3 regions of the Paenibacillus sp. FSL F4-0100 genome follow, and region 3 is predicted to be linked to each of the others. Evidence: riboswitches for the same ligand, from Rfam matches in the RefSeq annotation. Region 3 holds a riboswitch; each other region holds the start of a gene.
What was found. Region 3 has a riboswitch for ZMP and ZTP ahead of purT (phosphoribosylglycinamide formyltransferase 2). Riboswitches for the same ligand answer to the same signal wherever they lie in the genome.
Positions count from the first base shown of each region.

Region 1: another riboswitch for ZMP and ZTP. It lies ahead of MHH48_RS21665 (tetrahydrofolate dehydrogenase/cyclohydrolase catalytic domain-containing protein); the one in region 3 lies ahead of purT (phosphoribosylglycinamide formyltransferase 2).
Region 2: another riboswitch for ZMP and ZTP. It lies ahead of rpiB (ribose 5-phosphate isomerase B); the one in region 3 lies ahead of purT (phosphoribosylglycinamide formyltransferase 2).

Region 1 covers NZ_CP150303.1:4,830,268-4,840,925, forward strand. The annotation lists gene MHH48_RS21650 (sucrose-specific PTS transporter subunit IIBC) at 1-207, opposite strand, end outside; gene MHH48_RS21655 (sucrose-6-phosphate hydrolase) at 204-1,709, opposite strand; gene MHH48_RS21660 (LacI family DNA-binding transcriptional regulator) at 1,888-2,880, opposite strand; gene MHH48_RS21665 (tetrahydrofolate dehydrogenase/cyclohydrolase catalytic domain-containing protein) at 3,177-4,025, opposite strand; ZMP/ZTP riboswitch at 4,092-4,171, opposite strand; gene MHH48_RS21670 (YolD-like family protein) at 4,280-4,531, opposite strand; gene MHH48_RS21675 (hypothetical protein) at 4,497-4,856, opposite strand; gene MHH48_RS21680 (GTP-binding protein) at 5,006-6,214, opposite strand; gene MHH48_RS21685 (hypothetical protein) at 6,448-6,738, opposite strand; gene MHH48_RS21690 (DUF1801 domain-containing protein) at 6,986-7,324, shown strand; gene MHH48_RS21695 (metalloregulator ArsR/SmtB family transcription factor) at 7,348-7,665, shown strand; gene MHH48_RS21700 (SRPBCC domain-containing protein) at 7,699-8,205, shown strand; gene MHH48_RS21705 (helix-turn-helix domain-containing protein) at 8,501-8,920, opposite strand; gene hxlB (6-phospho-3-hexuloisomerase) at 9,001-9,564, opposite strand; gene hxlA (3-hexulose-6-phosphate synthase) at 9,571-10,203, opposite strand; gene MHH48_RS21720 (AAA family ATPase) at 10,598-10,658, shown strand, end outside.
Region 2 covers NZ_CP150303.1:7,147,686-7,158,343, forward strand. The annotation lists gene upp (uracil phosphoribosyltransferase) at 1-362, opposite strand, end outside; gene glyA (serine hydroxymethyltransferase) at 706-1,956, opposite strand; gene MHH48_RS32525 (TIGR01440 family protein) at 2,047-2,631, opposite strand; gene rpiB (ribose 5-phosphate isomerase B) at 2,715-3,179, opposite strand; ZMP/ZTP riboswitch at 3,294-3,375, opposite strand; gene MHH48_RS32535 (low molecular weight protein arginine phosphatase) at 3,466-4,053, opposite strand; gene MHH48_RS32540 (manganese efflux pump) at 4,108-4,671, opposite strand; gene MHH48_RS32545 (L-threonylcarbamoyladenylate synthase) at 4,753-5,919, opposite strand; gene spoIIR (stage II sporulation protein R) at 6,118-6,813, opposite strand; gene MHH48_RS32555 (FtsW/RodA/SpoVE family cell cycle protein) at 7,054-8,232, opposite strand; gene MHH48_RS32560 (FtsW/RodA/SpoVE family cell cycle protein) at 8,551-9,738, opposite strand; gene prmC (peptide chain release factor N(5)-glutamine methyltransferase) at 9,872-10,658, opposite strand, start outside.
Region 3 covers NZ_CP150303.1:4,570,794-4,581,451, reverse strand. The annotation lists gene MHH48_RS20610 (hypothetical protein) at 1-402, opposite strand, end outside; gene MHH48_RS20605 (ROK family transcriptional regulator) at 421-1,593, opposite strand; gene MHH48_RS20600 (GNAT family protein) at 2,369-2,890, shown strand; gene MHH48_RS20595 (YdcF family protein) at 3,036-3,668, shown strand; gene MHH48_RS20590 (hypothetical protein) at 3,699-4,151, opposite strand; gene MHH48_RS20585 (PAS domain-containing sensor histidine kinase) at 4,179-5,621, opposite strand; gene dapA (4-hydroxy-tetrahydrodipicolinate synthase) at 5,865-6,764, opposite strand; gene MHH48_RS20575 (LysR family transcriptional regulator) at 6,876-7,751, shown strand; ZMP/ZTP riboswitch at 7,815-7,895, shown strand; gene purT (phosphoribosylglycinamide formyltransferase 2) at 7,976-9,136, shown strand; gene MHH48_RS20565 (MATE family efflux transporter) at 9,457-10,658, shown strand, end outside.

The DNA of each region.
Region 1 (10,658 bases), 260 kb from region 3:
GAAAATGATTTGATATTGGCCGGAGTTAAAAAAAGCGCCTTTAACCTTATCGATATTCTCGACCTTCTTCTGGTCTATCTTCTTCTGATCGTGAACCATAATTCGGAGTCTCGTAGCACAGTGAGCAAAGGATGCAATGTTCTCCCTGCCACCGATGGCTTCCACTACCTGCCTTGCAATTTTCCGATGATCCGCTGCCATGTTCATTCATCCCCTTCTATATCTTTTACGGCTTGGGCAAGATCCCACTTCGCGACCTTCAAGCCGGTGCTGCCGTTTTTTGCGAAAAATCGAATATGACGGCTGTCCTGCTTGGGAAATATCCGACTCGTAAACACCTCTTCGCCATCATTGACGAACACTTCTGCCGAAGAAATATCCACAAAGAGATGGAATTTGATCGAGTCTGCTTTTTTATGCAGCATACAGGTTCGTGTCGTTCCGTAATCACTCACAATCGTTGCACCCGATGATGAGCGATCTAGCGTAACCTTTTGCCTGACGGCGTCATACCAGATGACGGTCCGCTCCGTTTCGCCAGCTCGAAATTCAATGCCAACAACGTCCGCTTCGATCCCATGAAACTCGCATGTCATCTCGAATACGGTTCCCTCAACCCCTGCATAACTCTTCACTTCGCTGTAAAGCGTATCCGCTGCTTCCATAGCTGTCGTCTCACGAAGAAGTTCCAACTCGGGGACAGGCAGCTGAATCAGCTTACCCTCACGGAACGAGAGCGTACGTGGAAGCGTCAAACAATGCGCCCAGCCATGCGAGTCGGTTGGATAGACGACCTCCGGCAAGCCCATCCAGCCTACCATGATGCGCCGGTCTTTCTCATCCACCATGGTCTGTGGTGCGTAGAAATCAAAACCTCTGTCCAGTTCGTAAAAGGAGCCGTGTTCAAACTCCAGCGTCCCCCGATCCAGCGGCTTGCCCGCGATGTAGCCGGATTGGTAAACGTTCCGGAATTTGTCGCCTTGCGGACTCAGCCCCTGCGGCGAAAACAGCAGCACGCCCTGTCCTTCCAGTTCAAAATAATCGGGGCATTCCCACATATAGCCGAAATGTTCAAGACGGGTCTGGATTTCCCCTTTGCATGACCAATCCAGCAAATCCGGTGATTCATACACGACAGCCGTTCCTGTTTGATCGTCCCTTTGGGCGCCGATGACGAACCGGAACAGGTCTTCGTCTTTCCATACCTTCGGATCCCGGAAATGCTCGGTATATCCGTCCGGCACACGATCAATCAGCGGCTTATCGAGCTTCGTGATGGTGCCAACACGGTCCATCACGGCCATGCATTGATAAGAATGCCTGTTCCATTCCTCATCCCGGGTATTCCCGGTATACATCAGATACAGTTTGTCGTCTTTCACGATCCCGCTTCCCGAATAGGCGCCATATGCATCATGCGAGTACCCGGGCTCAATGGCGATGCCTTTGTTTTGCCAGTGCACCAAGTCCGTGGAGGAGGTATGGTACCAGTATTTCAGGCCGTGAAACGTGCCCAGAGGAAACCATTGATAAAACAAGTGGTATTTCCCGTTATAATAAGAAAATCCGTTGGGGTCATTCAACAAGCCCATGATGGGCTGTACGTGAAACCTCTGCCTCCATTCGCTTCGTTTTGCTTGCTCCTTCAAGGAGGCAATCTCTTCAGGAGAGGCCTGATCCAGGCGTCGGTATTTCCGTTCTCTGTCCATGTCTCTTCTCCTTGTATATAGGCTTTCTCAAAAAAAAACTGATCATGCTATGCGTGAACATCAGCCTAACCCATTTATAACGGAACCGGTTCCAATTAGGGTTAAAAATAATGAACTCAGCTCCAATACCAAGCAAAAACAGTATTGGAACCGGTTCCGTTTTTTCAGTATAAAATACCTAATTTAGATTGTCAACGCTTTCCCGATGAATCATATCGCAATTCATGACCGTCAGGAAATCCACAGGCTCGTCGTTGACCAGCTTTATGATATGCTGAGCGGCGAGGTGGCCCGCTTGGGAATATCCATATTTAACCGTTGTCAATCCGGGATGAATTACCTCGGTAACGTCGTATCCGCCAAATCCGGTAACGGAGAGTTCGTTGGGGATCTGGATGCCCTTCATATGAGCCGCTTTCATAACGCCTAACGCGATGTTGTCGGTAGCGCAGACCATTGCAGTTGGCAGCGTTCGGTTCAACTCAAAAATGGACAATGCGGTCTTTACACCATCCGACATCTTAAACCCACTCTCATAGAGAACCGCCTCCACCTCGTCATACTCGCTTAACGCCTTCAGAAACCCTTCCTTCCGCTGAACTCCGACAGCAACGTCTTTTTCCGTCACGCCGATATAAGATATATGACGGTGTCCCATGGACAGCACATATCGGCCCATGTCATAACCTGCGGCATAGTCGTTATATATCATGCTGTGGACATCCTTATGCTGTTGTCCGAGCAGGATGACGGGGATGCCGATCTCTTTAATCGCTGCAAGATGCGTTTCCGTCACCTGAGTGGCGAATAAAATAATGCCAGATATTTTTTGTCTGGCGAGATCATACAGCGCTTCAATCTCCCTGGATAAGTCCTGGCTTGCATTAATAATGAGAAGCTGATAACCGTGTTTTCTTAAATCTTCATCCATGCCGGCAACGGTCTGTGATGCTGAGAATGAATCCAGACGCGGCACAATGGTACCGATCATGCTGGTTTTTTTCGCTTTCAAGCTCTGTGCAAACGAATTCGGAATATAACCGGTTTCCTGAATGACCAGCTCTATCTTACGGCGTGTTGCATTACTGACAGAACCTCCGTTTAAGAAACGGGAGACCGTGCTTTTGGCAACTCCGGCTTTTTTGGCAATATCTGCAATCGTGTTCTTCATTCGGTGCTCCCGGGAGCCGCTTGCGGCGCTGCAACGAACAGATTATCCTCCACAGCTCCTTGCTCCGCAGCACAACTGGAAATGAGTTGTTTGTGCATGAATCTCTCCCCTTCGATTTTGCTTTTTCCTAACTATACCATGACGTCCAGGGATCCGTGAAATGCAGACTCCAAGCCTATCATTACTCGAGCCATATCTCTTCCATGTCCCAGACTCTTACATGAAACGAAGTGATTCGAAGGGGATTATTCATGGGCGCCCTCTTAATTCATATGCAAATAGTCTGTGGCTGTCCCTTAACCTTGCACGGTTCGCTCAGCCGATTCGACGGTATGCTTCAGCAATGTAGCAATCGTAACGGGGCCAACACCGGCAGGTACTGGTGTAATTGCGGATGCCAACTTCGCGCAGGCATCGTAATCGCAGTCGCCGATATTGCCTGGATTATAGCCGGCATCCAATACGACGGCTCCCGGCTTGATCCAGTCCCCTTGAATGAAATTAGGCTTGCCTACGGCCGCAACCACGATATCTCCCTGGGACACAATCTCCCCAAGGTTCTTCGTTCTCGAGTGGCAGATCGTAACGGTAGCATTGCGATTAAGCAGCATCATCGATACCGGCTTACCCAGAATCGGACTGCGTCCGACCACCACGGCATGCTTCCCTTCGATCGGCAGATCATAATAATCCATAATCGCAATAATCGCGGCAGGCGTACAAGACGGATAATCGGCAAAACCAAACGCATTCTGCGAGAAACCGAGCGTGGTTACTCCATCCACGTCTTTTTTAATGTCAATGGCATCAAAAGCCGCCCGTTCATCGATATGATGCGGTACCGGATGCTGCAGCAGAATGCCGTGGACATTCGGATCTTCGTTCAGCTCTTGGATCGCGGCAATCAGCTCCTCGGTCGTTGTCGATGTCTCCAGTACCACTTTTTTGGATATGATGCCAAGCCGCTCGCAAGCATTTCCCTTCATCCGCACATAGGTCGCCGAAGCAGGATCATCACCAACCAGAACCGTTGCCAGACAAGGCGTTACCCCCTGCAACTTCAATTCCTGTACCTTTACAGCCAGCTTCGCCTTGATATCGTCGGATACCTTTTTTCCATCTAAAATTACGGGTTCCTTACTCATACTAATCCGCTCCTTCGCCATTGTATTAAAAAACATAAAGAGGCAAGGCGACTTCATCGTCTCCTTACCTCTTGCCCAGGCGTACGGCATATGATCCTATGTGCTCCCTCTTGGTACCCCAAGCTACGCCAGTAACACATAGATAACTTTTTTTAATATACCACGACTTTGGACATCGCGCTACCGGGTATGAAGCCGACCGCTTTAAATCACAATCTCTTTGATTCATTTGCGGGAAGCACACATGATTCTGATTAGTCTCTCGGATAATTCACTTCCATAATGTCCATAAAAGGAACCTTCGTAATAACGCCATTCTGTTTCATATGTACCTTCCCTGTTCGGGAGTCCATTTGATCGATTTGCCCGCGGACCGCCTCTTCCCTTCCCCAGACCGTCAGTACGATAACCGATTCCTCCTGGTAAGCTTCAGTAAGCTGATTTCCGAGTTCTTCCAGTACAAACTCATCTCTAGTGGGTCTCTTTGGAACCTTTGCTTTTGCCATTACCTTGTCCTCCTGATTGATGTTGCTCATGCGTCAGCATTACATTCTGAAATACGTTAAAGCTATCATCGAAACATGAATTGGGAATCTTCTTCCTATTCTTCCTATTATACAACAAATACAAAGCAGGTGCTCTGGACTTGATAGGTATAAGTTCTGGACAGATAAATAGATTGACCACATCATTAAGTGATTTTTTAAAACCCGGTCCTTCTGAAGGGCGCTTTCTAAACAGGGTAATAACTTTTCCTGCAATTGAGTTTTTAAATGATGAATTTCTGCATATTCCCCTGCTTCTTTCGTATTCTTCTTTTGAAATTTCCATGACAAAAATCCCCTTAAGTAAACTGTAGCGCTCTTCTTCAGCACTGTCTACGCAAAGGGGATTATATTCTAGAAAACCTGTAAAGCCCTCAAGTGGCTCCTTATCTATCCGTAATTATTACGATTAATTTTAATCAAAAAAATATAACCTTACAGTGATAGCTCTTCAATGGCCATCCATGGCAGCGGATTGTTAAACGTCGACCAATCCAGCTGCATTTCCTGATCGGTCAACAGACAATCGTCCAGCTCCTGCTCGATTAGTGACTGTTCCATCCCAATCCCGATCATCACGAGCTCGGTCATCCGATCCCCCCAGACGGCATCCCATTTTCGCTGCACATCCGGCTCACTCTGAATCAGCTCCTGCTGTTCCTGCTCGGTTAAAGCAGCCACCCAATATCCAGCTGGCCCGAACTGAATCGAAGGACCCGCTTGACTTAGACTTGCCGCAACATCCTCAAGCACTGCCAGCCAAGCGATCCCTTTCGCGCGTACGACCTCTTCCGGCCAATAACTCATGAATGCTGCCAGCCGCTCCGGATGAAACGGTCTTCTTCTCCGATAAACAAAAGAGCTGATGCCGTATTCATCCGTTTCTGGCACATGCTCTTCCTTCTGAAGCTCCTGAATCCAGCCGGGGGCCTGACTGGCTTTCTCAAAATCGAATAAACCGGTATTCAGAATTTCCGCAGGTGCGACTTGTCCTTTCACGGTACGTATGATTTTGGCGCTTGGCTGAAGCTTATGAAGTATGCCTTCCACCTTGGCCAATTCGTCATCGCTTACCAGATCACATTTGTTCAACAGCAGCACATCACACGTCTCAACCTGGTCGATCAACAGATCCACGACTTCCCGTGTATCCTCTTCGCCAAGCGCTTCCTTCCGATCGAGCAGGCTTTGGCCCGAAGAGAAGTCTTTCCAGAATCGGTTCGCGTCTACAACCGTCACCATGCAATCCAGCCGGGCTAGGTCGGACAGCTGTACACCGGATACCTCATCTGGATAAACAAAGGTCTGCGCAACGGGCACGGGCTCACTAATACCCGTCGATTCAATCAGGATATAGTCAAAACGGTTTTCTTGTGCCAGCTTCTGAACTTCCTGCACCAAGTCTTCCCGGAGGGTGCAGCAGATGCAGCCATTGGACATTTCGACCAGCTTCTCATCCGTTCGGGACAGGCTCCCTTCCCCTCGAACCAAATCCGCGTCAATATTCACTTCGCTCATGTCGTTCACAATGACCGCAACCTTCAATCCATCACGATTATGAAGCACATGATTCAGCACGGTCGTTTTGCCTGATCCGAGGTAACCGCTGAGTACTGTAACCGGAATCTTATTGTTGTTATTCATCTACTGAACTTCCTCCATTCCTTAATCGTAATAATTACGATTTATACGGTATGATATTATATCTCCTTCAGCGAATTGTCAATCCTTCCGTGCAGAAAATGATCCGGCCAGCAAAATAAACCTCCGGCACTTAGGTACCGGAGGTTTATTTCCTCACCATTTAACTTATCTTGGTAGCCCATTTTCTTATGGTCAAGTGTCACTAATCGTTTGTATACATAATATGAATTATCTCAAGACGAAAAGGAGAAATTCGATGAATCAACAAAACTATAACCTTCAAGAAACTCAACAAAGAGAACCTCAGCCTTATCATCATGGTCATGGTCATGGTCACGGTCATGAGCATCACCCCCATTTTCATCCATATAGTTCTCCATCTGGCCATCATATGATCCATCATCATCACCATCACCACTATCACCATCACTACCAAATGAGGAGAGAAGAAGAGCAGTATTAAAAATTAATAACGAAAAACGTAAGGCGAGAAGATCTACGCCACGGTTGCATGTCGCGTTCATGCAGCCGTGCGTGTCATTCTCGCCTTTTCTATGCTTACATCGTATCACGGTAAAACTGTCATGTGGTGCTCATCATACGGTTAAACTACTCTCGAATTGTGCTCACTTTATTGTCAAATTACGTTCAGCTACTAACCCTTTGAGGAAAGGCAAGATTCATTTCCAAATATTCCTTTACAAGAATATTCTCATCATGGTATATTGTAACCAATCGTTGGTTAATATTCACAAGTAAGGAGGGCAAGATATGAGCCAAGAAGTAATTTCGTTCATCGAAAACCTTAATTTGCCTTGGCAAGTAGACGTCAGCAAAAAGCTTCGGCACATGGTCCAAGAAGCAATTCCGGAAGTAGAAGAACGGATTCAGTACAAAAAGCCACATTTTCTAAAGAACGGACAGTATGCAGCTGTAATTTCACCATCAAAAGATGCAATTGCCTTTATGATCATGAACACAACAAATCTAGAAGTCCCCAAAAATTTCGATGGTCCACCCGAACGAAAATGGCTTAAAATTCGAGAAGATGATACTCCAGACTATGAGCTACTAGCAGAACTTTTAGTTCAAGCATCGAGTTCGTTGTAATAACAAGATAGGGGTAAGGTCATATGAAACAGACAACTTTGAACGCACTAGCCGAACCTAACCGATTGCAGATAGTCGAACTATTACGAGACGGTCCCTTAACTGTCGGTCAGGTTGCTGATCGCCTTAAAATCCGGCAGCCGCAGACTTCCAAACATTTAAAGATATTGCATGAAGCAGGATTGGTAGAAGTTCAGGCAGAGGCTAATCGACGGATATATAGACTACGACCTGAACCGCTACAAGAGATGGACGAATGGTTGGAATCGTTCCGCGGTATTTGGGAACAGCGCTTAGATCAACTTGAGGATTATTTAGACAAATTACAAAAGAAAGGGTAGCAGCCGCAACCTTTCATATTAGGAGGAATTCAAATGACCGAGCAAAGCAAAAGTGGCTTACTTCTAACCCGTGTTTTCAATGCCCCTCGAGAACTGGTTTTTAAAGTTTGGACAGATCCAGAACACTTCGGTAAATGGTGGGGTCATCAAGGGTTTTCACTAGATGTTATTAGAATGGATGTACGTCCAGGTGGTATGTTCTTAGGTTGTCAGAAGTCGCCAGATGGTACCCAGGCCATGTGGGGAAAATTTGTATATCAAGAAGTCATAGTTCCTGAAAAACTGGTATTCATCCAATCATTCTCAGATGAGGAAGGTAACACGATACGTGCACCTTTTAACGCACACTGGCCGCTTGAAATTATGAATATCATCACACTTGAAGAAACCGATGGAAAAACTACTCTGACTATGCAGGGTGGCCCTGTCAACGCAACTGCAGAAGAACAAGCAGCTTTTGATGAAATGGCTCCAATGGTGAAACAGGGATTTGGCGGTACATTTGACCAACTCGCTGAATACCTTGAAAGCCAGCAATAAATACATTGATCAAGGAAGCGCAAACCAGCGGCGGCGAACCTATTTGTTCGCCGCTTTTTAATTCTTCAGAACTCAGCGTCATCTTGCTCGAAAACCCCCTTAAGTTTAAGGGGGTTTTCCATACTATCAGCGCCTTAATTATTTTACAACGAATCGTTCTGTCACCAGATCCTGCCAAAAAAACAACAAGTTTCCTTGTAAAAGTAACCCGGGCAAATGTATGAATCCGCTGATTACAGCACGATGCATTTGTGACGACCGCGTTGCCCATGCATTCGTATACATTTTCGTGAAATTACAGCTTCTGGGCAACTGCTTGTTCCGTTGCCTGTTCATCGTCTTTATCCTCAGGCTTCTCATCGTCTTTCCAGATGACCTGTTCGCCGTAATCTTTTCCCCAATCGTACATCAATTTCAAGATCGGCATAAGACTCTCCCCGTAGGGCGTGAGCGAATATTCGACCCGAGGCGGAACCTCGGGGTAAACAACACGATGGACCAGTTGATCTTCCTCCAATTCGCGGAGCTGATTGGTCAGCATTTTTTGCGTGATATGAGGAATCATTCGATTTAGCTCACCGAAGCGTTTAACGCCCTCTAAACCAAGATGCCATAGGATGATCAGCTTCCATTTGCCGCCGATGACCGCCAGGGTTAACTCTTTATGGCAGTTTATTTCCTTTAGATTGATTCGCTGTTTGACTTCACTTGCCATAATGCATCCCCCCTTCTTCCCTACAGTATACAACGGTCGCGGTTATATCAACAAAGTGGAAAATATCACGTGACAGCACCCTACTCCAAATTGGCGTGCAGGCCAAACATTTGGTCCGAGTGGAGCTCACTCTTCTCCATCAATCTCAGGATGACCGCATCCAGCACGATCAGCATCGTCTGTTCAAATAAAGAGGCCATCGGTTGAACAGTGACGAGTGTATCTTGATTCTGATCCTTGGTGCTTCCGGGGAGCTGAACGATCGCATCGGAAAGCTCTCCGATACGTGATTCGGGCTTCACCGTTACGACTGCTATGGCTGATCCGATATCCTTGGCTTTTCGGGCCATAGACACCAAGCTTTGCGTTTCGCCTGAACCTGAACCGATAACAAGCAAGTCACGAGCTCCGATCGCCGGCGTTACCGTTTCACCGACGATATGAACCTTATATCCCATCTGCATTAACCTCATGGCAAAAGCCCGGATCATCAGACCGGATCTGCCGCCCCCTGCCAAGAAGATGGCGTCGGATTGCGCGATCCGTTCAATCAATCCCTCGACCTGGGCAGCATCGACCTGCTGTACGGATTCCGATATCTCCTTGGCAATGACTGCTGCATGTTGAAATATGTTATTGCTCATTGTGACTTAAGCCTGCTTCACAAGTTGGTTCATTTGAGCTGCTGCGGCCTTCTTGTCGGTTTGGCTTGTAATTCCGCCGCCGACGATCACGAGATCGGGATTCGCTTGGATCACCTCAGAGAGCGTCTCCATTTTGATGCCCCCCGCAACGGCGGTCTTCGCATGTTTAACGACACGTTTGATCGCCGCCAATTCCTCGAATGAGTTTTTACCTTCCGCCTGGTGGTCATAGCCGGAATGAACGCAAATGTAATCCACGCCAAAAGCGTCAATCTCCCGTGCTCTTCCTTCAATGTCCTTTACGTTGATCATATCCACCATGACCTGCTTGCCTTGCTTGAAGGCCTCCGCCACCGCGCCTTTGATCGTGGAATCGTCGGATACGCCCAGCACCGTAATAATATCCGCACCGGCTTCGGATGCCTTCATCACTTCATAACCGCCCGCATCCATAATTTTAAGGTCGGCCAGCACACGCAAATGCGGGAACTCCTCTTTAATCGCTTTTACGGCATGAAGCCCTTCATTAATGACAACGGGCGTTCCGATCTCCACGATATCGATAAACTCGGCTACTTCAGCCACCACTTGTTTTGCTTCTGGAATATTCACCAAATCCAATGCTAATTGAAGTTCCATATTGTTAATCTCTCCTTATGAATGTATTGTTTAATGACTACACGATCATTGTAGAGCGACAGTTTACATTACGGAAGTACGTACTTATAAGTGAGATACTTACGTGGAAGTAAGTAATATGGAGGGACAAAGGGTTAGTTGCTTCATTTTTTTCTGTTAAGCATGCTGTCTCAATGCGGCTGGTAAAAAACAATTAAGCTAGTTTGTTCACTTTCGACTGACATCCGGCTGTGGTTTAATATAATTGTCAGGCCGGACAAAATGATCGGAAAGGAGGCTGAACGAATTGATTCAGAATATGGAGGTGGCATCCGCATAAGCGGGTGTCACGTTTAGGGGAGCCCCATATAGGGCTCCCCTTCATTTGCAATCCTATAAAATTGGAGGAAACGCGATGTCATATTTACGTCAACCAGCCGTTATCGTCGTCACTGGCGTCATGGCCTCTGGTAAGT
Region 2 (10,658 bases), 2.6 Mb from region 3:
TCCGTTGGAAGCTTCGTATAATATTCAACAGGCTGAAGCGTTTCGGGGTCACGGAACAATCCGACATGCCCTACCTTTGCTGCAGGAAGCAGCTTGACAACTCCATCCAGCATGCCTAGACCGGCGCGCAGGATCGGAATCAAGCCGAGCATGCGGCCGGAAATGACTTTGCCTTGGGTTTCAGCTACCGGCGTCTGCACGGATATGGATTCAAGAGAAACCTCCCGCGTAATTTCATAAGCCATCAAAGTCGCGACTTCGTCTACCAATTCGCGAAAGTCTTTTGTGTTAGTCCGCATATCGCGGATAAATGTAAGTTTGTGTTGAATCAACGGGTGATCACAAATCACCAATTTTCCCATGTCTGGTCCCTCCGGTTTGAGTACAAATGTTATTTCAATATGGGCGTAAAATATTTGTGAGCTCCATAAATCCTGTCTATTATATCATTCCCTCTAGTCAATTGACACCTGCACGGGTCATGTTTTATTCCATGAGTTTTGACCTTATAACTAAACCGGATCTCCTTCTGCCCTGAACCTAGGTTTTCCATTTTCGCCTATATTGATGCTAACCGCGAAGCTACCTGACTGGGAAAATGAGAGCATAGCAATCTGGCCAGAATGTTTATAGCTCCTAAAAGGACCCCACCTGCATCAGGCGGGGTCCTCTTATCATAGGCTTCTTCTGCGGAGGAGACTGTGATTAATATTTCATTTCAGCATAGAGAGGGTATTGATCTGTAAGCTCAGCCACCAAACGACCTGCGTTTTCAAGCGTTGCCTCGTCTTTCGGCTGCTTCAATGTCATGGCAATAATTTTCGCGATTTTCACCATCGCCTGCTCATCCATACCGCGGGAAGTAACCGCAGGGGTACCGATACGGATACCGCTCGTTACGAACGGGCTGGTTGGATCAAACGGGATGGCATTCTTGTTCACGGTAATCCCGATGGAGTCCAGAACTTTCTCCGCGTCTTTACCGGTGATGTCCAGATTGCGGGTATCCACCAGCATTAGGTGGTTATCGGTTCCGCCGGATACGATATTCAAGCCTTCCTCGATCAGAGTATCTGCCAGCACTTTCGCGTTCTTCACGACATTCTCTGCATACGTCTTGAAGGACGGATCCAATGCTTCGCCAAGCGCAACGGCCTTGGAAGCAATAACATGCATGAGCGGGCCGCCTTGGGAGCCGGGGAATACCGCTTTATCGATCGCTTGCGCCCAAGCTTTTTTGCACAGAATCATACCGCCGCGAGGTCCGCGAAGCGTCTTATGCGTCGTTGTCGTTACAAAATGGGCATGCGGAACCGGATTCGGATGAAGACCTGCCGCAACAAGACCGGCAATATGAGCCATATCAACCATGAACAACGCGCCAACGTCGTTCGCGATAGCAGCAAGCCGTTCAAAATCAATGATGCGAGGATAGGCACTTGCACCCGCTACGATCAGACGAGGGCGATGCTTGAATGCCGCTTTGCGAACTTCGTCGTAATCGATCAGGAACGTATCTTCTTGCACGCCGTAGGCAACAAAGTTGTACAGAAGTCCGGAAGCGTTAACCGGGCTTCCGTGAGTCAAATGGCCGCCATGGGCCAGGTTCATGCCGAGCACGGTATCTCCAGGCTTCAGGGCTGCCAAATATACCGCCATGTTCGCTTGGGCACCGGAGTGCGGCTGAACGTTGGCATGCTCGGCTCCGAACAGTTCTTTGGCACGGTCACGGGCGATATCTTCCACGATATCCACACGCTCACAGCCACCGTAATAGCGTTTGCCAGGGTAGCCTTCCGCATATTTATTCGTCAGCACCGTCCCCATTGCTTCCATAACCGCTTCGCTAACAATATTCTCAGAGGCAATCAGCTCAATGTTGCTGCGCTGACGCTTCAGCTCCAAATCCATCGCTTCCAATACAGCCGGGTCACTCTTCCGCAAATGTTCCATCATGTTCATATCCTCCCATAATCAATCGTTATTTTTTCTTGCAAAGTCAATACTACAAGTTCTCATAATTAAAAAAGCGAGTTCTCATTTGAATCAATCGCATAGTGTGGAATCATCCCTCTGCTCGAGCTGGTACACCGCGCGTTCTCCGCCAATCAGCTTCGGACGGGTATAAGCCGCGGTTACGCGCGCCTCACCGATATAACGCTCGGTCGGTCTGAACGGAACCGCCACTCGCCGCAAGTGCATGCCGATCAGCGTCTCGCCGATATCAACTCCGGCATGTGCTTCAATCGATTCCGCAAGGCAAGGCTCATTTATGCTGCGGTAAGCCGCGGAGGCCATCGACCCGCCCGCTCCCGGAATGGGAACAGCCGCCACTTCCGTCAAGCCCAGCCGCTCGAGCAGCTCGCGTTCCATGACAAGCGCACGGTTCAGATGCTCACAGCATTGATAAGCCACCGCGAAACCGAATTCCGCTTGAACCTCGGCAATGCCCTGAAGGAGCTGCTGCGCTGTTTCAAGAGCGCCGCCTGTACCGATCCGGCGTCCGACCACTTCACTGGTGCTGGCTCCGATGACCAGCACTTTACTAGGTCCTAAGACGGCTGCTTCGGCCAGTTCGCGGACAATACGCGCTGTCTGTTCGTTCAAGGAAACCTTGGAGATATCCGTCATGTCACAGTCCTCCCGATGTTTTTTTCACAGAAGATGCTTCATTCCCCTATCACGATAACCGCAGCCGTAAATTACGCGTTCACTTATCGCGACTCATTCTTCAGGTAACGCTCCTCGATGGCCTTGATCTTGTTTACACGGCCGATATGGCGCTCGCCATGACTGAAATCCGTTGTCAGCCATGCGCTGACGATTTCAGCAGCAAGTCCAGGACCGACGACACGCTCACCCAACGCAATCACGTTGCTGTCGTTATGCTCGCGCGTTGCTTTAGCTGAGAACACATCATGTGTCAGCGCGCAGCGAATGCCCGGTACCTTGTTGGCCGCAATGCTCATGCCGATTCCCGTACCGCAGATCAGAATGCCGCGATCCGCTTCACCCGAGACTACCTTCTCGCACACAGGAAGGGCATAATCGGGATAATCCACGGAATCGGAACAGCCGCAGCCCAGATCCTCCACCTCGTGTCCAAGACCCTGAATGACTTCCACGATCTCCTCTTTCAGACGAATGCCGGCATGATCCGTACCCAATGCAATTTTCATCTATGAAAAACCCCCTCGTATGTTCGCTTTTGCGTTTTAGCTTGTTTCATTATAACCCAAATCGGGCGCAAAAGACGAAAAAAGAGCAGTCGGCGCACGTATTGTGCTCCAATTGCTCTTTGCCCAGGCGACCGGCCGTATATTCCGATGCTCCATCGTGGTTTCATCCACTTCGTCGCCAGTTACACCGGATCATTGTTTTTCAACTTCATCTTAAAGCAATACCATGTGAAAGGCAAGTGGCTTTTTAGCCCAATGGTAGGCTTCATATCGATCAAAGCAAGGCTTAGTTATGCCGATCCGCCTCCAGCTTGTCCAAGAGACGGAACAACGCTGTCCGAATCTCTGCAGCCGTCGCCTCATATTCCTCCCGCGAGCCTCCAAAAGGATCGGAAATATCGAAGCTCGGAATGCGCTGGCGCAGCTCGATCAGACGCTCCCGGTCACGGTCGCTGACGTCGCGGCCCAGCGATCTGGCCAGCTCAAGCGCCGCATACAGACTATCCTGCTCCCGCAGATCATTCAGCACCTGTCGGTCATCCTCAACAAACTCTTTCAGCGTATGCATCTTGTCTGCGGCGTGCGGGAACTGCCTTATAGCATACTGCTTATGCGATTGGGTCAACGTCAGGATCAAGTCTGACCACTCCACCAGATTCGCAGTCAACGGTTTGGACACCAAGCGTTCTTGGATATCCTGGTCTCGTAGTATGGACTCCGCATGATGGGACACCGGCATTCCATCCACGGCCGAGACACCGGCGGACTTCGTTTCCAGCGGGATGCCCCGTTGTTTGGCAAGCTTGCGCAGCATGCCTTCAGCCATTGGACTGCGGCAGGTATTTCCCGTGCAGACAAACAGTATATTTTTCACGGTCCCGTTCCTCCCGTTAATAGGTTCTTTGGGCTTATTGTAACAAATATAACGTCAGAAGATAAACATGGTACCAAATATAACCAAAATCAGTCCGCCCAGCATTTCACCGTACTCCCCCAGCTTATTGCTTACCTGGCGGCCAAGCAGCAAGCCGAGAATGGACAGCAAACCGCCAACCATCCCGAAGGAGATCACGATCAACAGCACATCATCCACAAACATCCCGAGCGAAACGCCTACCGAGAAGGAGTCGATGCTGACGCTAAGCGAAAACAGCAGCATGCCTAAAAATGCGGTAGGATGTATTCGCTGTCCTTCTCCGCCCCGCCAGGCGTTATACATCATATGCCCGCCGAGAAGAAGCAGCAGTCCGCCAGCCGCAAGCCCTGTGACGTGACCCAGTAACATGCCTACATAGCGGCCGGCAAATAAGCCCAGCAGCGGCATCAACATATGAAACAACGCGATCATGAAGCTGATGCCCAGCATATGGCCTAAGCGCATACCGCTTCTCATTCCGACTCCGATTCCAAGCGAAAATGCGTCTAGCCCGAGTGCAACCGCCATCAGCAGAATCGCCGCAAGCTGTCCCGATTGGACAGACGCCTCCAGCATGCCCATTCCCCCAAGTCCCATGGTCTTGTACACCATATGCGGACAAGGGGTAAATGATGCCAAAAGCGTTCATTCAGCAGCTCAATTCACATCGATGATGTGGTGTCCCGCGGCCTTCAACAGCCGGTTCATGACGGCTGCCCCGAGGCCTTGCTCCGGGCACGCTTCGGCCAGAATGAAGGTCGCGCCTTCGTCATCGAATCGGCGCAGGCCGGCGTACAGCCGGCGGGCCGCTTCCTCCGGCGCGGCCAGGCTGCCGAGCGAGACGGCAACGTCCGCGTGGTAGTGACCGATGTGCTCGTCGAATGACAGCACGCCGGTCACCTCCCCGCGCCGGGCGGCCGCCTCAAGCTCGGCCGCGATGCGTGCCGACACCGCGTCGGCACGCGGGCCCTGCACCACGCACATCGCACCCTTCGGTGCGTAGTGCGTGTATTTCATGCCCGGCGAGCGCGGCGCCGGGCTCTCCGCCTCCCCGGCGGCGCGATGCAGCGCCGGGTCCATGCGCACGCTTGCCGCAACCGCGGCAAGCTGCTCCGCCGTGACGCCGCCCGGGCGGAGCACCGTGACGGCCCCGTCTTCGCCGACTTGCACCACCGTCGACTCGACGCCCACCCCGGCCGGGCCGCCGTCGAGGACGCCGTCGATCGCCCCCGCCAGATCCTCCAGGACATGGCTGGCCAGCGTCGGGCTTGGCCGACCGGAACGGTTCGCGCTCGGCGCAGCCAGCGGACGCCCGGCGGCGCTGATCAAAGCCAGCGCCACATTGTGATCCGGCATCCGTACGGCAACGGTATCGAGGCCTGCCGTCACGCGAGGGGAGACAGCACCCGGTTTAACGGGCAGTACCAGCGATAGCGGCCCAGGCCAGAACATTGCCATCAGCGCCCGTTCCGTCTCATTTACATGAAGGACCAAACCGTCAAGCTGAGCTAGCTCCGAAATATGCACAATCAATGGATTGTCCGACGGCCGGCCTTTCGCGGCAAAGACGCGCTCGACCGCTTCCGTATTGCCGGCGTCCGCGCCAAGCCCGTAGACCGTTTCCGTCGGAAAGGCCACCGTTCCACCGAGTTCGAGCACCTGCCCCGCTTCCCCAAGCGCCTGCTTTGCCTCATTCTCCAAACTTAAGCTCTCCCTAGAGAGCGAGTTCGAGACGTGCCACACTTGGGTTGATTTTGCACCAACCTGGCGGAAGCCGTTATCCCGCTGCTGGTTAGGTTCCATGCCGTTCCCGTTCTGTTCCATTCCTATCCCAAACTTTCTGTATATGAAATATATAAACTCCAGTGCGAGTTTTGCCTATGCCCCAAAATAAAAAGCGCTTTTCGTTCTTCAGTCCCGTGCCGGTTCCCATTCAAACCAGTCGCGCCAAAGAGAAAGCACTCTTCTATATCAAAGTTTATCATACCCGATCAGGATTGAAAATCAACCTCGCTCATAATCCTAGAACAAGCTTACCACCCAGTTCCAAATGCCACGGAACATATCCCACAAGAAGAAGCGGACCTCCGGTTCGCTATCGCCTGCGTTCTTCGGAGCTTCCTCTTGGGAAGTTTCGCCAGCCTCAGCAGAAACCGTTTGGATACCTGTGTCAACAGGCTGCGCCGCCGCATCCCCGCTGCCACCATCGATGAAACAAAGCGGCGGGAACAGGACACACCACCAGTTCTGCCCTTGACCTTCTCCTAAAGAAATCCGCAGCGCATCGTAATCGCCGGCCGGATACACCGTGCCCCCGTATAACTTCGTCGGGAACGGCACGACGCCAAGCTCTACGGTGTAATTGTACGTAATTCCCCTTTTCTTCAACTCTTCACCCACCAATTGGCGGATTTCCGGAAGATGCTGCCGGGTTAATTCTTTGGCGTCTTCCAGGCTTTGCGGGTTCTCCAGCTGCAGGACCCAGAGCTGCATTTGCTCAACGACCGAATCACGGATCTCTCGTTTGACCAGCTGATCGGACGGGCTATCGGAATTCGCCAGAATGCGAAGTCGTATCGATTCCTCGGGGATCGGACCGCCAACAACAGAAGCATCAATCTGCTGTCCTTCCCAAGCCATAATGACCATAAACATACAGGATAAGAGCACAACCATTTTCTTCACGATAATACGGAGGGTTTCACTATAATTTTTCATCTTGCCAGCCGCCTCTCTATGAACATCTCTATGATGCTATCAGTATGTCCGCCGGACAAAGATATAAACGCAGAATCTAGCAATTTGATATAAAAATCATAGATTGATGCAGCACGAACCAAAAAAGATGCGACTCCCACGGGAATCGCATCTTCGCCAAGATCGGTTATTCAGTTCATCTGATTGCCGTGCCCCACACTTTTCCGCTGGGGATAGGGCAATTATTGAGCTTCCCGCAAGTTACGCCTGCTTCGAAGCGGCCGGGCGATAGGCATGCGGATCCGGCATATCTTCCTCCACTTCCTGTCCATGCAGCTTCACGCTCATGGCGACACCCAGACTGGCCATACTGATCACAAGGGAAGTTCCCCCGTAACTGATGAAGGGCAGCGTGATCCCGGTCAGCGGCATTAAGCCGATAAACATGCCGATGTTCTCGAAGATCTGATATAAGAACATCGCCACGACTCCTATAATAAGAAACGGCCCCGCACGCTCTCGGGATTCCAGGGAGATCAGGATCAGCCGATGGATCAGGATAAAATATAACAGAAGCAGAACGGAAGATCCGATAAAACCGAATTCCTCGGCAATCTGCACAAATATGGAATCAGAATACGCATATGGCACTCTGCCCGACTGGATCGACGATCCCTGCATGTAGCCCTCGCCGCTCATGCCACCCGAGGCGATGGCAAGCTTCGCATTCGTCGTATGGTAGCTTGCCTTGGCAGTTGCCTTCTCCGGATAGAGCCACGGATCAATCCGTTCCACCCAGTGCGGCTTCAAAATCTTCGATTCCAACAATTCATCATGATAATGAATATAGGCCTGAGCCCCACCGAAGGCTAAGCCTGCCACAAGCGCAAGCCCAATGAGCGCATGGGAGAACTTGACGTTCCCGATCCAGAGCAGCCCCAGCAAAATTACGACATAACTGAGCGCGTTACCCAAATCATTCTGGGCCATAACGAGCGCAAAAGGCACGAATGCCAAAAGTCCGATAGGGACAACGTCCTTCCAGAAAGACAGCAGCGGTTTGTTTTTGCGCACTAATACGAAAGAAAGGAAAATAATCAGGATCAGCTTGAACAATTCAGCAGGCTGTATACTGAGTCCGCCAATGTAAATCCAGCCTTGGGCCCCGTTGATATCCTTACCGATAAACATAACGAGGACCAAAACAGCTAATCCACCCAAGTAAATATATTTAGCATATTTAATCAACAACCGGTAATCCAGCAGACTGATTCCGAAAAAAGCAATGAAACCGACAATGTAAAAGGCAATCATGCGGAGATGAGAGCCTTCGAATTTGGTGTCAACGGTTGTGCTGTATATCGACGTAATGCTGATGCCCATCATCAAAACCAGTACAAAAACAATAACGTAATCCATCTTCTTAAATTTCTGAAGCATTCTTTACGGTCCCCCTGTGCCCGGAGCTGTTAACCCCAACCCCCGGTTTGCCTATACAGGCATATAACGATTATTCAAAAAGAAAGTTTAACGCTGCTTATCGTTGATCCAGATGATATCCGTTAAAAAAAAATCTAAAGGCGACATTACAATGGAGCGTTTCAAGGAGCAGGCCGTGCTTAGCCCCTAATGAAATATTCTAAAAGATTTCCTCCACTAATACAATTCACGGACCGTTCTGTGGATACCAACAAAAAATACAAAAGAGATGCTGCTTTCGATAGCATCTCTTTTGATTCTAAATCCGATAAACGTAAATCAAGCCTGTTTGGGTGGTGCAGAGCGGTACGTTTGAGGATTAGGCATATCCTCCTCCACTTCCTGTCCATGCAGCTTCACACTCATGACAACCCCGAGACATGCCATGTTAATGATGAGTGATGTTCCACCATAACTGATGAAGGGTAGCGTAATCCCTGTCAAAGGCATCAACCCAATAAACATGCCAATATTCTCAAAGATTTGATACAGCAGCATGGCAACAATGCCGATGATTAGAAATGGACCCGCTTTGTCCCGGCTTTCCAATGAAATCAAAATCATTCTGTGAATGAGTATGAAATATAACAACAACAGAATGGAAGAACCGATGAAGCCGTATTCCTCTGCAATTTGCACAAAAATTGAATCCGAATACGTATAAGGTACACGCGAGGATTGTACGGAGCTTCCCTGTAAATACCCTTCTCCGCTCATACCGCCTGAAGCAATGGCCAGCTTCGCATTGTTCGTATGATAACTCGCTTTCGGCGTTGCTTTTTCCGGTATCAGCCATGGGTCAATCCGTTCCATCCAGTGGCCGCGGCTCTCCATGATTTTCGATTCTTTGATTTCATCATGATAGTGGATATAGGCCTGTGCTCCACCGAATGCGATGCCTGCTACCAGCAGCAGCCCGATGAGAGCGTGCGAAAATTTCACATTCCCGATCCATAACAACCCAAGCAAGATGACAATATAGCTCAGTCCATTACCCAAGTCATTCTGAACCATGACAACGGCAAACGGGATAAACGTCAAGAGCCCAATCGGTACAATGTCCCGCCAAAAGGACAACTTCGTTTTATTCTTACGGATAAGAACATAGGTGATAAATATGATCAGCACCAGCTTAAACAATTCCGCAGGTTGAAAATCCACGATACCGAGATTAATCCAACCTGTGGCATTATTTTTGGTCTGGCCGATGAAGGAAGGCAGCAAAAGGGTTAATAACCCGCCGATGTATATATGCAGTGCGTATTTATTCCATAACCGATAATCAATCAAACTGAGCCCAAAAAAGGCTGCAAATCCAAGGATATAAAATATCCCCATCTTGATATGGTGTCTTTCGAATCCGGTGTTGTCGAGCGTGGCACTATATATCGATGTAATACTGACAACCATCAGCATCAACAGTACAAAAACGATAACAAAATCAATTTTCTTGAATTTCTGAAGCATGCTTTGGTCCCCCTGTGCCCGGAGCTGTACACACTGATTTGCCAATTGAGGTAAGGTAACAATCTGTACGACAACAAACATTTAATCGGCTCAGCCCATCATCTATTTTAAAAGAAATCCACCCAGAACACAATTAACGGAAAATTCCCAGAACATGCCTGTCAATCCCCGCCAAATCCGGCACCGTGACGATTTCCTTCCAGTGCCCTGCACTCCGCAGAAGCTCTGCCACATCCTCGGCTTGGCCCATACCCAGCTCAAAGGCGATCAGCCGCGGCGGCGCTGACAGCAAGGGCAGCTGCGCCATCATGATCCGGTACGGATTCAATCCGTCCGGCCCGCCATCCAGTGCCGTTCGCGGCTCATAATCGCGGACTTCGGGCTGAAGTCCCTCAATATCCTCCGCAGGAATGTACGGCGGGTTGGAGACAAGGATGTCCGGGGCCATGCCGGCGAATGGCTCCAACAGGTTCCCCTGCCGAAACTCGACACAGGCGTTCAGCTGCTTCGCATTACGAGCAGCTACCTCCAGCGCATCCGGCGAAATATCACTCGCCAGCAAATCCCATGCCGGCTCCTGCAATGCCAACGTAATGGCGATGGCCCCGCTACCCGTGCCGATATCAATGGCCTGTAGCCTTTCATACGATCGCGGAGTAAGCTCCCGTCCATACTTCAGCACCGCTTCCACGAGCAGCTCCGTTTCCGGACGCGGAATGAGAACCGCCGGCGTAACTTCAAACGGCCTGCCGTAAAATTCCTGTTCGCCGATAATATACTGCGCAGGAACGCCTTGGGCTTTGCGATTGATCGCTTCTTCCAGGGCGTAGCGGCGGTCCGCCGGAAACGGCTCCGCGAGTGCCATATAATATGAGGTTCCCGACAATCCCAGCACATGCTCCAGCAGCAGCTGCGCATTC
Region 3 (10,658 bases):
GACTTGTCCATCCATATCCGTAACTAGGTTGTTGGCGAGCAAACGGCCTTCAAAATGGCCATTTAAAATATTCAGCCACGGGATAATCTCGTACTCTTCGTACTGCAGTGATTCTTTAATCATCATCAAAGGGTCCTGATCCGGGCTGAGGGTGAGTTCTCTTCGCTGATCAAGTCCAGAGCCCTCATAAGAAGGTAGAATGGCGTGCATCGTTCCCGTACCGAATACAACATCGTGCACGGCGTTTCGCGGTAAACGGCCAACAGGGTTCGGATTTCGTTCGAAAATGGTATTAACTTCAGGGAAGATGTAACGGATATCCTTCAGCTTACGAATATAAGACATAATCTGCGGTATACCTTCGTCTACAATATCATGCGGGTGCAATTGGATTCCTGACATTTTATAATCACGCTCCTGTTAGTAGAGTTGTTTGTCATTCATATATTGAAGTGACGGGTAAGCTTGCTTTAAGCCCAGAATGGCTATGCCTTGCAGTGCCGATTGATGCTGTAGGGTTGATATCTCGATCGTAACATCGGTCACGTCCGTAGTGTGGAGCCCCACTTTGGCATTCAATCCTTCGAGCGAGAGGGATTGCGTTAATCCACCCATAAGCAGGATCTTCTCCGGATTGAGCAGGGAAATAATATTCAGAATGCCCAGGGCCAAATGCTCCTCGAATCTAGAAACCAAATGACGTGCCTGGATATCTCCCTCCACAGACATCTCAAATACTTCTTTAGCCGTAAGCTTCTTATCGAAAATCTTAAGCGCAGCAGCTTCCAAACCAGAACCGGAACATATAATTTCAAAGTGTCCCTTGTCCGATGGGGTATACAAATGATGCTTCTGAAACAGCATGTAACCAATTTCACCTGCTGCGTTTCTTGCACCTCGTATCAATTTGCCGTCAATCAGAATAGCGGAACCCAGCCCGGTTCCAATGCCAATGAGCACGGCAGAGTTTAAATTCTGGAGCGCGCCGGCATACATCTCGCCGACAAGCGCAGCTCGCACGTCGTTCTCAACGGTAACGGGTACCTGAAATACGTTGCTAAAGTACTGCCTTAGATCAATGTTCTTCCATTCCGGCAAGTTGGGAGATCCTTCAAGGACCATGCCGCAGGATGGATCAACGATTCCGGGAGTGGCAATACTTATGAATGCGAGGCGGTTGGCCGGCTGTCTGGTAGATTCAATGAAATCTTTGATGTCGGTTGCCATATGGTCTAGAAATTCCCGGCTTGACTGATGCTTATAAGTAGCAACGGTATGCTTAGCGATGCATTCGCCGGCCAGATTGAATTGTCCGAAATGGAGGGTAGTCCCCCCAAGATCAACGGCGATACCGAAGGCGGCGTTCTTGGCAAAATGAAGTCTTGTGCCGCGTTTGCTTAAATCGGCGTCATCCTTCTCGTCAAAAATTAACTTCTCCTCAATGAGTGTCTTGACGATATCGGACACGGTTGCCTTGGTTATCCCGGTCTCTTTGGCAATGTCGGTCCGGGCTATAGGTCCCATATCCTTAATGGTGTTGAGCACAATCTCTTTGTTCATCCTGCGAATCGTGCTGGGCAAATGTACTTCCATTGTGTGCGATCACTACCTTCCTCTTTAAACACTCTGCTCTTTAAGTTTAATAAATAAACTTAAAAAGACAGAAATGTGAGATTCCCAAAACGTTTATGAAGAATTAATATTGGAAAGCTCTATTTAAGTTTATAATATATCCTTAATGAAACCGGTGTCAATGGAAATTCATTAAACAATAAATGGTTGCCGACTGGATCACGTTCAAGTCGTTGCATATCTGATACCATATTGTTGGAGGATCATGTTATTGATGAAAAAGACGAGGGGGTAGCGCAGTGAAGGAAGAAACGCTGCTTCAGCTATTGGACGAGTTGAATCAATGATAAATATTCTATCTTTATTGCTGCTGATTTTCCGTCACGGATTACAGACTATAGTTAAGAATATCTATAGGGAGAAGGGCTGTCCATTTGGACGGATTATCGGCATTTGGAGTACACTCGGTTAAAGCGGACGCTGGATATCTCTCTATACAACCTCCAAAGGTTTAAAGTTAACCAGGGTAGAAGAATTCTTAAGCTTTTGCTTATATCATGAAGGCATGCATTTTGATAAAATGAAATCGATTCTCAGCCAAAATATCCGGAAATTTGACATATTATGAAGGAGTCTCATAATTTAGGGCGAATATATTCGGAGTAGTCTGTACAGTGAAAGAGGGTGACCCGGCGTTATCAAGAAAGATCTGCATATACGGCGAATCGCATTTGCCTCTGTATTGAAGTGTGAGGAATGAGGACACTTAAATACAACTTGAAGAGGAGTTAGGCAAATGGATATCGTTACCGAAAGATTAGTGATTCGCGAGTTTGAACCAGATGATTGGCAGGATGTTCTGCAGTATACATCCGATCCGGTGGTGATGCATTACATGCCTGAGCCGGTGCATACGGAAGAAACTGTGAAGCAATTTTTGGAGCAGAACAAGGGCGAAAAAGCTCATCATTATGCGGTTATGCTGCAGGAAGATCAGCATGTGATTGGTCACATGGTGTTTCATCCATGGTTCGGCGAACATACGTATGAAATCGGCTGGGTGTTTAATTCGACCTATCATCGTAGGGGGTTTGCCACGGAAGCCGCCAGAGCTTTGCTTCAGCACGGCTTCGAGGTATTGGGGTTGCATCGAATCATTGCGACATGCCAGCCCGAGAATACACCCTCGTACCGGGTGATGGAGAAGCTGGGCATGAGGAGAGAAGGCTATTTTCAACAGTGTATCCCTCGTGGCGATATTTGGTGGGATGAGTATTCCTATGGTATGCTAAAGTCTGAATGGCGTACTATTTCATAGTTCTGATGTTTTAACATGCTGTGCCCAATGTATCTCTCATAACAATGAGGTGCATTGGGCTTATTTTTTCTGAAATCTGTGAATAAGGGCGGCTTGCTTAGAACGGATGCCTTAGCTAGATTAAGATTGGGCTTGGAGGTGCAACATGATGCGAAATATGCCGGCAAGGGAAGCGGGGGGCAGAAGAAAGCGTATCGTGATTCGAGTTTTGCTGGGACTAATGGGAATCCTGCTGATTTATACGATATATGTGGGCAGCACGATTTGGAACTACGCACAAAGAATAGTAAATATCCCGGCTGATGCAGCAATAGTGCTGGGGGCTGCAGTATGGGAAGGAGAGCCTTCGCCTGTTTTTCAGGGACGCATTGATCATGCACTTTGGCTGTATGACCGTCAGTTTGTAAACAAGCTGATATTTACAGGTGGACGTAGTTCGGAGGATGAACTTGCTGAATCGGAAGTTGCCAGACAGTATGCCATCGAGCATGGTGTTCCAGAGCGCGATATCCTTGTCGAGACGGCTTCGACGATCACCGAGCAGAATCTGCATTATGCCAATGAGATAGGGGATACAGCAGGGCTGTCCTCCTATCTCATTGTAAGTGACCCGCTGCATATGAAGCGGGCGATGATGATGGCAGAAGATATGGGCCTGGAAGCCAATCCTTCACCCGCATCCCGGAGTGCGTATCAGAGCCTGAGAAGCAAAGTCCCTTTTTTAATCAGAGAAGTCTTTTATCATATCGGTTATCAACTGGTTGCACCATTCCGATAAAGGGTCTGCCCAGAGGAAGGCCGTGTCCTATTACAGATTCTTGAGATCGTTCGCAAGCATCTGATGGCTCTCCTTGTCGGTTACCCTATCGAGATACCTTGTCGCGTTTTCTTTGGACGCCATAGCTTGCTCCTTGTTTCCCAGGACCAGATAGGCTCGGGCTTCCGCTTCATACCCGTAACCTATATAGAATGGTTCGAGGCTTGCCGATGATCCGACAATGATGCAGCGCTTGGCATAACGCAGTGCTTGTTCGCCTTGGCCCGCTACCGCATACACTCTGGAGAGCTGCCAATATCCAATGGAAAGGTTGCGCTGTGTATGATCTTCAACCCGTGTCCAGTGCCAAAACGAGCTGTGACATATGTGAATCATGTTTTCTTCATCTTCCGGTGTACGTTGTTTGTTCTCCAAGATATCCCATACCTGATTGAAGCAGTCCATCGCAAATTGTTTATGTGTTTTTGGTTCCTGATTGTCCATGCCTTTTCCTCCGATAATATGTATGCGTTATAAAGCCGGTAAATGGATCGTAAAGGTTGTCCCGTGATCAGGTATGCTCTCTACGTTCATCGTTCCGCCATGATTATGAATAATGTTCTTGGTAATCATCATTCCGAGTCCCGTCCCGGTGTCTTTGGTTGTAACAAAAGGCTGTCCCAGGGATTGGATTTGCTCCTGCGTCATTCCAACCCCTTCATCCTGCACGATAATTTGAACCTCTTGAGCGTTATGCAGAATGTCCAGGGTAATGGTGCCACCTTGATTCATCGCTTCCATGGCATTTTTCAGCAAATTGATGAATACTTGCTTAAGCTGGTTGACTTCACCCTGGACGAAGACCGGTACCCTCGGATAATGAGGGATGATCTCGATATTTTTGAGGGCTGCTTGAACCTTCATAAGCGTAATGATCTGTTCCATAATGGCATACACGTCGATGGGTCCGCTGACGTGAACGCCCTGCGGTTTCGAAAGTACCAGGAGTTCATTGACAATGAGCTCGATTCGTTTGAGCTCCGATTCAATGATTTCAAAATAGAGCTCGTTACTGCGTTCCGCTGATCGCAGCAACTTCACGAATCCATTAATCGAAGTTAATGGATTCCGAATTTCATGGGCAATGCCAGCGGCCAACTGGCCGGCGGTGGTCAGCTTCTCGGATTGCATCACGCGATCCTCTTCTGCCCGCTGCTCTGTGATGTCTTTAAAGATGCCGACAGCGGCCTTCTCGCCTTCATAATTGATGATTAACGTGAACCCGGTGACCATCTTCTTTTGTTCGTCCAGACAGCGTATCAGATAATTGAAGCTTCCGAGCTCTCCGTTCTCCGCATATTTTGCCCTGCGTTTCATCAATGCGTTATGGTACGATGCGTCGACGATCACGTCGGTTGAAATTCCAAGGACGTCACGGGGATGCGCAGCGTTAACAAGTCTGAGCGCGGCAGGATTAACATAGTGGACAATGCCTTTTTTTGTGATGAGTACGGAGAGGGGAAGTCCTTCCAGCAGCTGCAGAAACGAATGTTCCTTCTCGTTGAGCTTCTGTTCCTTCTGCTCCAGCTGTTTCATGAGCTGTCTCAGCAGCGTTCGATCCTCAAATTGTACCAAATATCCCTTGGGACCCTGCTCCGGATCCTGCTCAACGCTGCAACGTGCATTAAGGTATAACTCGCGATCGGACGGATGGCAATAAGCATATTCAAACGGGATTAGGGATTGCTGAAGCCCATGTGCAGCTTTTGCGTTCTGAACCACTCGATTCAGTAATTCGCGGAAGCTGTTTTCTTCTTGCGGCGCCCCGGCAGTTAACTCCTGCTGTGTGTATCCCAATAGATCACATAGTGCCGAATTGACCTTGAGAATCGTTCCATCAAGCGATACCATTGCCATTCCGATTACAGATTGTTCAAAGGCAAAATCATGATTAGGGCTGGAATAGGGCAGCACTGCAAATCTCCTTTCAAAATTCTGGGAGGATTGAATGTACCCATATTATAAGTGGGTCGAAATCATTCATCAATCCTTTAAAGCGATAGATCTAAGCAGGAATTTCATAGTTTCGCATAAATATCTGCATCATCCATCACATTTGTCCTGAATTGAAAGTGTGCATGCCCCATAATATGAATCTTTCAGCTTAAGAATGGCAAGGCAGCGAGTACGCCTAGCCGTTCTCGAGGAGAAAGCAGGTTACACCGAGAAGTCGGTGTTTTTCAGTTGTTGAATTGCATGATCTAATGAGAGCTTAAGCTCATCCGTAATGGGTCCCATAGGCAGTCGAAGGGTGTCCGATGAGATGATACCCTGCTTGGCAAGCAACCATTTTAGCGGAGCGGGATTGGATTCTTCAAACAGCTTACGAATGTAGGGAAGCAGACCTTCGAACTCCATTTCGGATCGAGAGTAATCTCCTTGTGCAGCTAATTGAAACACCCGAATGAAAACCTCGGTATTCACATTGGCCGACGCCAATATTCCACCAGAGGCTCCATGAACCAGCATTTCATGAAAGAGGACATCGTTGCCGCATAGAACGGGCTTCGTATCGTAATGGGATAAGCTTCTCATGAGCTCCGTACTCTCAGTGCTGTCTTTCATCCCGATCACGCCGGGGATCTCCATGATTCTTCTTATGACATCAACCGGTAACCGGATTCCAGTACGCGATGGAACTTCGTACAGAATTACCGGGATCCCGACCTCGGCCACCCTTCGGAAATGCTGCAGAATGCCATCGGTCGAAGGGCGACTGTAATACGGCGTGACGACCAATACCGCATCAGCACCGATATGGCCTGCCAGTTCCGTTCGCTTTATGCTGGATACCGTATCGTTCGTACCGGTACCAATGATGAGCGGCAATAGCCGTCCGCCCAGACTCCCCCGCGTTTCCTCCACAACCTGCACGACTTCCTCCCAAGCAACTGTCGGCGCTTCACCGGTCGTTCCGTTGATGACCAATCCCTGAATATCATAGGATAACAAATTCTTTAAATAACGATGATAAGACGGAAAATCCAGTTCGTAATCCTGTGAAAAGGGAGTGATCACAGGAACATAAATGCCATGCAGTTCTTTCTGACTCAGCATAATCTTTCCTCCAATTCATGAATGATGGCTATACTTTATCATGGGAATTAAGATCGGTGTTATCTATAATAATAGATAGTTATTATCAATATTATTGATAAGGAGAGAGCGATGGAACTTATCTACCTGCAAACCTTCAGGGAGGTTGCGATTCGCCAGAGCTTTACAAAAGCCGCGGATGAGTTGGGTTATGCCCAATCCAGCGTAACCACCCAGATTCAGAAGCTGGAGAAGGAATACGGCGTCAAGCTGTTTGAGCGGTATGGCAGAGGCTTGCGCCTGACGAAGTCCGGTGAGGAGCTTTTTAAGTATGCCGTTCAAATGCTGGATCTGTTTCAGCAGTCGAAGGAAAAGCTGACCAAGCAAGGTGGAGGCACCTTATCGATCGGAACGATAGACTCGCTGGCCGCTTATTTTCTTCCGTCCGTCATTCACCAGCTGAAACAAAGGCATGAAGATCTTGTCATCCGCATACAACCGGATCGTGAAGATAGCATTATCAGTAAGGTGAGAGAGGGCGAGTATGATCTCGGTCTTATTTTGGATAGAAAACCAGAGGATTCCTCCTTGAATTGGATCGCCATTCGGGAAGAGCCCCTTCTGCTGATTGCCCATCCGAATCATCCGCTTCTTGTTAAACCTGTCATAGAGCTGGAACACCTGGCTGATGCCGAATGGATTATGCCCGAGGATAGTTGTAATTACCGCATGATGTTGGAAAAGGTGCTGCGTGCTAGCGGAGTTCCAATGCGAATAGGCCTGGAATTGGGCAATCCGGAGGCAATCAAGAGATATGTGACGTCCGGTACGGGCATCTCATTATTGCCGAAGATGGTAGCAGAGGAGGAAATCAAACGTGGTGAGCTTTCGATTCTTCCCTTTGCGCATTCCGACATTCGACTGGACATTCAGTTGGTTATTCACCCCAAGAAGTGGTTTTCTCAATCGCTGAAGGATGCGATCGATATGCTGAAGTCTAAATCCTAATGTCGCCTTATGGTGATATTGCAATTAACGGGAAGATTCAGTATGATTTAAACAACAATGTATAGGTTTATGTGTGACTGGCGCAGCATGGGGGACCATGAGGGAGCACATAGATGACGACGGCCGTACGCCTGGGCAGAGGTAGGGGAAGCTTATTTCCCTTACCTCTTTATTATTTCTGATTCTATAAGTCTCTGAAACTACGAAAAGGGGATAAAACAACGATGTTAAAAACGAAAAAAATACTGCTGCTAGGTTCGGGAGAACTGGGAAAGGAAGTCGTGATTGAGGCACAGAGACTGGGTGTGGAGACCATAGCCGTCGATCGTTATGCCGACGCTCCTGCCATGCATGTTGCCGATCATAGCCATGTCATCGATATGCTGGATGGGGAGAAACTGCGCGCAATCATTGAGCAGGAGAAGCCGGACCTGATCGTACCTGAGATCGAGGCGCTGGCTACCTCGGAACTGGTTAAGCTGGAGGAAGAGGGGTACCGGGTTATTCCTACTGCCAGAGCTGCGAAGCTTACGATGGACCGAGAAGGGATTCGCCGGTTAGCTTCAGAGGAGTTAGGGCTGCCTACTGCGGGCTATCGATTTGCCGATACTTATGAGGAGTTTAAACAGGCTGTTCTGGACATGGGGTTTCCATGTGTAATTAAACCTCTGATGAGCTCCTCAGGTAAAGGCCAGAGCGTATGCCGCTGCGAAGGAGATATCGAGTCCTGCTGGAACATCGCCATGGAGGGCGGCCGTGTGCAGAACGGAAGAGTGATCATTGAGGAATTCATTATATTCCAGTCGGAGATCACGCTTCTGACCGTTCGTTCCGTCAATGGAACAAGCTTCTGTGCGCCAATCGGACATATTCAGGAGAGCGGGGACTATATCGAATCCTGGCAGCCACACAATATGTCGGAAGAGCAAATCGAGGAAGCTAAATATATTGCAAGGAAGATTACCGATGAGCTTGGCGGTTATGGATTGTTTGGGGTTGAGTTGTTCCTGACTGAGGATAAAGTGTATTTTAGCGAGGTGTCTCCGCGACCGCATGATACCGGGTTGGTTACACTGGTCACGCAAAATTTATCTGAATTCGCGCTTCACGTCCGTGCCATTCTTGGGTTTCCGATCCCGGAGATCGAATTGATAACGCCGGGAGCCAGCCGTCCGCAAAAAGCGGCGAGAGAGCTGGAGAATTATACAGTTACCGGCGCCGAGCAAGCACTGGCTGTTCCGAATACGCAGCTGCGCATTTTTGGGAAACCGGTGACCAAGATCGGAAGACGGATCGCAGTTGCGTTGTCAACCGCCGGCACAGTGGAGGAAGCCCGTTCGCGTGCGAAGCTGGCTTTGGATAAGCTTGCTGTTGAAGAAGCATAAATCATCGGGATTCCATTGATATAGCTCATTATATTATGTTGAAAAGGTCAACCGGAATAACCGGTTGGCCTCTTCTGTTATGGAAAGATCATGGATCAAAATCGGCTACAAACGGTTCAAATGCTGATAACCTGTTCTTGTTTTAGTTTTGATGATAAATATGCAGAAATTTATGTTCTTTCATGATAAGATACACAAGAATACAAACGACCCTCACCCATTATAATGTTCTTAATGCGATGCTCTATAGGCATAATTAAAGCATTATAATATCAAATAAATATATATAGGATCGTTTATGACGGCATAGGAGAATCTACATGAGAGACATGACGCAAGGAAGTCCGATCAAGCTGATTATCATGTTTACGATCCCGCTTTTGATCGGAAATATTTTTCAACAATTTTATAATATGGCGGATACCCTAATCGTGGGTCGTACCATTGGTGTGAACGCACTTGCGGCTGTGGGCTCGACAGGCAGTATATTGTTTTTTGTTATTGGCTTTGCCCAAGGCTTGACGGCCGGTTTGTCCATCATTACGGCGCAGCGCTTTGGCGCCAAGGATATCGCGGGCGTTCGCAAAAGCGTGGGGACAAGTATATGGATTAGTCTTATATTCACGGTGTTCCTTACCATTGTGAGTGTCATATTCACGAGGCCCGTCCTCGTCATGATGAACACGCCGGCAGAAATTTTGGATGATGCTTATTCGTATTTAATCGTTATTAACTGGGGTGTTGGCGCAGCCGTTCTGTTCAACTTGCTGGCTAACCTGCTCAGAGCACTTGGGGACAGCCGGACGCCGCTTCTCTTCTTGGTGGTCGCAAGCATTCTGAACATCGTACTCGATCTGTTGTTTATTCTTGTATTCAAGATGGGAGTAGCCGGAGCAGGCCTTGCCACGGTGGTATCGCAGCTGTTCTCCTGCCTGCTCTGCTTATTATACATTCACAAAAAGGTTCCGCTTCTGCAGTTCAAGAATGCCGATTGGTCCATCGATTGGACATTTATACGCAAGCATATGTGGGTCGGTTTTCCGATGGGCTTCCAAGCCTCCATCATTGCGATTGGAGCCATCATACTACAGATTACGCTTAACGGTCTCGGGGCAACGGCCGTAGCCGCATATACGGCAGCTCAGAAGATTGACATGCTTGCTACGCAACCCATGAGTTCCTTTGGCATTACGATGGCGACTTTTGCTGCCCAGAACTTCGGAGCGAATCGCATAGACCGAATCAAGCTTGGAGTTAAACAATGCATATGGGTCTCGGGATCCTTCAGCCTCGCCGTGGGCTTGCTGGTTATATTTGCGGGTCCTGCAGCCGTCAGCCTCTTTGTCGGTCAAGGAGAGGAAGAATTGCTGTCCCTTAGCAGGTTGTACTTCTTATCGAACGGCAGCACCTATTTGCTGCTGTCGCTGTTGTTCATCTACCGCTTCACGCTGCAGGGACTGGGGCAGAGCTTTATCCCAACCATAGCCGGCATTATGGAACTGATTATGCGGGTATTGGCAGC